DNA from 2 places in the Streptacidiphilus jeojiensis genome. Region 1 is predicted to be linked to the other one. Evidence: riboswitches for the same ligand, from Rfam matches in the RefSeq annotation. Region 1 holds a riboswitch; the other holds the start of a gene.
The links. Region 1 has a riboswitch for glycine ahead of gcvP (aminomethyl-transferring glycine dehydrogenase). Riboswitches for the same ligand answer to the same signal wherever they lie in the genome.
Positions count from the first base shown of each region.

Region 2: it holds a riboswitch for glycine, as region 1 does, so the genes downstream of both, gcvT (glycine cleavage system aminomethyltransferase GcvT) here and gcvP (aminomethyl-transferring glycine dehydrogenase) in region 1, are expected to answer to the same signal.

Region 1 is NZ_JBEUKS010000023.1:59,216-61,398, reverse strand. Features, by position in the region: gene ABUW04_RS39000 (PRC and DUF2382 domain-containing protein) at 1-547, opposite strand, end outside; glycine riboswitch at 707-798, shown strand; glycine riboswitch at 799-902, shown strand; gene gcvP (aminomethyl-transferring glycine dehydrogenase) at 956-2,183, shown strand, end outside.
Region 2 is NZ_JBEUKS010000008.1:152,966-155,148, forward strand. Features, by position in the region: gene ABUW04_RS22945 (enhanced serine sensitivity protein SseB) at 1-505, opposite strand, end outside; glycine riboswitch at 608-711, shown strand; gene gcvT (glycine cleavage system aminomethyltransferase GcvT) at 872-1,990, shown strand; gene gcvH (glycine cleavage system protein GcvH) at 2,056-2,183, shown strand, end outside.

The DNA of each region.
Region 1 (2,183 bases):
TGGTGTCGGCGGTGGGGGTGGACCCGGTCGCCGTGGTGGTGGCCGCGGCGGCTGCGGCGGCCGTCACCACCGGCATGGCCTGCGTGGCCGCGGGCGCGGCGGGGGGCACGACCGGAGAGGCCGGAGCAGTGGGAGTCGCCGGGGCGGTGGGAGCCGCAGCCGCGGGGGCCGGGTCCTTGGCGCCGCCGGAACCGGAGCCGGAGCCGCTGCCCGAACCACTGCCGCTGCCGCCACCGGGGACCTCCAGGCCGTAGTAGCGGTAGAGCTGTAGTTCCTGCTCCGGCGAGAGGTGCTGGCCCACGCCGAAGTCCGGGGAGTCCTTCACCTGGGACTTGTCGTAGGGGATCCGCAGCTCGTCGCTGACGAACTCGCTGGTGGCCAGCGGCACGAAGGCGTCCCGACCGAACAGCCCGGTGCGGACCGCGGCCCACTCCGGCTTGCCCGTCGCGTCGTCGAGGTACACCTCGTCCACGGTGCCGATCTTGTCGCCGTTGCGGTCAACGGCCTTGTGGCCGATCAGGTCCCTGGGGTCGATCTCGGTCTGCACGGGCGCGTCCACTCCTCGCGGCGGAAAGATGACATATGCGATCAACTCATACGAAAAGGCATAAAGATCGATTTGTCGAATGCCTACCGCCGTTACGGGTGTGTCACTGCTCCATTCGATGCACCCGGGGATCACGCTGATAGGCTGACGGCGACCGGTCGAGTGCGCGCGGGAGAGACCGTGCACCTCTGCGGCGCCGAAGGAGCAACTCCTCCCCGGAAACTCTCAGGCATCCGTACCGCGCGCGCGAGGTCACTCTGGAAAGCGGGGCCCGTCCGTGAGGGTCCACACCGACGGTGAAAGCCGGCTGTCCCTGGCCGGTGAAGCTCTCAGGTTCCATGACAGAGGGGGAGGTCGTCCCGGCACGCCCATCGTGCCAACCGGGTCCGACCAGGAGGCTCTCCCGCCATGACGTCCCCCTTCCACGAGCGGCCCTTCGAGCAGCGCCATATCGGTCCCGACGCCGACGCGCAGGCCAAGATGCTGGCCCAGGTCGGCTACAGCAGCCTGGACGAGCTCACCTCCGCCGCCGTCCCCGCGGCGATCCGCAGCCTGGAGGCGCTGGACCTGCCGGGTGCCCGCTCCGAGGCCGAGGTGCTGGCCGAGCTGCGGGCGCTGGCCGGCCGCAACCAGGTGCTGCGCCCGATGATCGGCCTGGGCTACCACGGCACCTTCACCCCGCCGGTGATCCTGCGCAACGTGCTGGAGAACCCCTCCTGGTACACCGCCTACACCCCCTACCAGCCGGAGATCTCCCAGGGCCGGCTGGAGGCGCTGATCAACTTCCAGACCGTGGTGTCCGACCTCACCGGGCTGCCCACCTCGGGCGCCTCGCTGCTGGACGAGGGCACCGCCGCCGCCGAGGCCGTGGCGCTGGCCCGCCGGGTCGGCAAGGTCAAGGGCGGCGTCTTCGTCATCGACGCCGACGCCCTGCCGCAGACCATCGCGGTGATCCGGACCCGCTGCGAGCCCACCGGCGTGGAGACCGTGGTCGCCGACCTCAGCGAGGGCATTCCGGCGGAGGTCGCCGAGCGCGGCGTCTTCGGCGTGCTGCTGCAGTACCCGGGCGCCTCGGGGGCCGTCCGCGACCTGGCGCCGGTGATCGAGCAGGCCCACGGTCTGGGCGCGGTCGTAGCTGTCGCCGCCGACCTGCTGGCGCTGACCCTGATCGCCTCGCCCGGCTCGCTCGGCGCCGACATCGCCATCGGCACCACCCAGCGCTTCGGCGTCCCGATGGGCTTCGGCGGCCCGCACGCCGGCTACATGTCGGTGCGCGCCGAGTACGCCCGCAGCCTGCCCGGACGCCTGGTCGGCGTCTCCGTCGACGCCGACGGCAACCGCGCCTACCGGCTGGCGCTGCAGACCCGCGAGCAGCACATCCGCCGCGAGAAGGCCACCAGCAACATCTGCACCGCGCAGGTGCTGCTCGCCGTGATGGCGTCGATGTACGCGGTCTACCACGGCCCGGACGGGCTGAAGGAGATCGCGCTGCGCACCCACCGCTACGCCGCCGCGCTGGCGCAGGGTCTGCAGCAGGGCGGCGTGGAGATCCTGCACGACGCGTTCTTCGACACCGTCACCGCGCGGGTCCCCGGCCGCGCCGCCGAGGTCGTCGACTCGGCCCGGCTGGCCGGGG
Region 2 (2,183 bases), on a different contig from region 1:
CGGCCAGGAACTCCACCGGCTCCTCGTACGGCTCCGGGACCCGCAGCCCGACCCGCGCGCCGCGCTCCTCGGCCGAGCCCTCCCCGGAGGGGCCGTCGGCCGCCCGTCCGCACAGCTCGGCGACCCCGGCCGCCGGGACCGGCATGCCGACCGCGCCCTCAGGGTTGACCACGATGCCGACGCCCAGCGGCATCCCCTGGGCCAGCTCGCGCACCGGCGCGACGGTGAAGGACATCGGCCCGGCGACCCGGCGCAGCTGCTCCTCCGAGCTGAACACCGGGACGAAGGGCTGCCCGGCCAGCTCGGTGGTCGGCAGCTCCAGGGTCCCCGCGTCGTAGCCGCCGCCACCCGGCAGCGGCACCCAGACGACGGAGCGGCGCAGCACCTCGACCACCCTCGGGGTGGCGCCGGGGTCGCCCACGGCGGCGGCCAGCACCCGCTCCAGGTCGTTCGCCGGCCAGCCCGGCTGCGGGCCGTCCGGCTGCGGGGGGATGGCCGGGTGCATCTGCGGGTACCGCCGTTCTCCGTCACACTGTCGTCTGGCCGACACAGTAGCGGGCCGGGACGTGCCATGATGAGCGCGACCAACAACTCCACACCGGCCGTTCGAACCCGCGCGGGAGAGCCAGGCCGTACCCCAGGGTGCGCAGCCGGCGCCGAAGGAGCAAGCCCTCCCCGGAATCTCTCAGGCACCCATACCGCACGGGCTAGGCACATCTGGAAAGCGGTCCGCCACTGGCGGACCCACCAACGGTGCAAGCCGCTGTCCCCTCCTCCTATCGGTGGGCGACACGGTGAAGCTCTCAGGTCGCAGCGACAGAGGGGGAGCCCCTGCCGCAGCATGTCCTTGAGAGCTATCAGGAGAGTGTCCATGACCCTGCGATACACCGCGCTGGACCAGGTCCACCGCGCCCTCGGCGCCACCATGACCGACTTCGCCGGCTGGGACATGCCGCTGCGCTACGGCAGCGAGCGCGAGGAGCACAACGCCGTCCGCACCCGGGCCGGCCTGTTCGACCTCTCCCACATGGGGGAGATCGCCGTGACCGGCCCGCAGGCCGGGGAACTGCTGGACCACGCGCTGGTCGGCTTCGTCTCGGCACTGGCCGTGAACAAGGCCCGCTACACCATGATCTGCGCGGCCGACGGCGGCATCCTGGACGACCTGATCGTCTACCGCACCGGCGAGGCGGAGTTCCTGGTCGTCGCCAACGCCTCCAACGCCCAGCTGGTGCTGGACGAGCTGACGGCGCGCGCCGAGGGCTTCGACGCCGAGGTGCGCGACGACCGCGACGCCTACGCGCTGATCGCGATCCAGGGCCCGGAGGCGACCGCGATCCTGGCCCCGCTGACCGACGCCGACCTGCCGGCGCTGAAGTACTACACCTCGCTGCCCGCCACCGTGGCCGGCCGCCCGGCGCTGCTGGCCCGCACCGGCTACACCGGCGAGGACGGCTTCGAGCTGTTCGTGGCCCCCGGCGACGCCGAGCCGCTGTGGAACGCACTGTCCGAGGCGGGCGCGGCCAAGGGCCTGGTGCCCTGCGGGCTGTCCTGCCGGGACACCCTGCGGCTGGAGGCCGGGATGCCGCTGTACGGGCACGAGCTCAGCACCGAGCTGACCCCGTTCGACGCCGGCCTGGGCCGGGTGGTCCGCTTCGACAAGACCACCAACGGCGGCGCCTTCGTCGGCCGCGAGGCCCTGGAGAAGGCGGCCGAGCTGGCCGCCACCCACCCGCCGCGGGTCCGGGTCGGCCTGGTCTCCCCCGGCCGCCGGGTGCCCCGGGCCGGGATGCCGGTGGTGTCGGGCGACGGCACGGTCATCGGCAGCATCACCTCCGGCGCCCCCTCCCCCACCCTGGGGAAGCCGATCGCGATGGCGTACGTGGACGCCGCGCACGCCGCCCCCGGGACCGCGGTGGCCGTGGACGTCCGCGGCACGCACGAGCCGGTCGAGGTCGTCGAGCTGCCGTTCTACACGCGCGCCCGATAGCCGCCGCCGTCTTCCTGTACGGACCCGTTTCGCCCTCCCCTTCCTCATCCTGGAGAATCGCAGCCATGAGCAACCCCCAGCACCTCACCTACAGCAAGGAACACGAGTGGCTGACGGCCGTCGAGGACGGCGTGGCCACCGTGGGAATCACCGCGTTCGCCGCCGACGCGCTCGGTGACGTCGTCTACGTGCA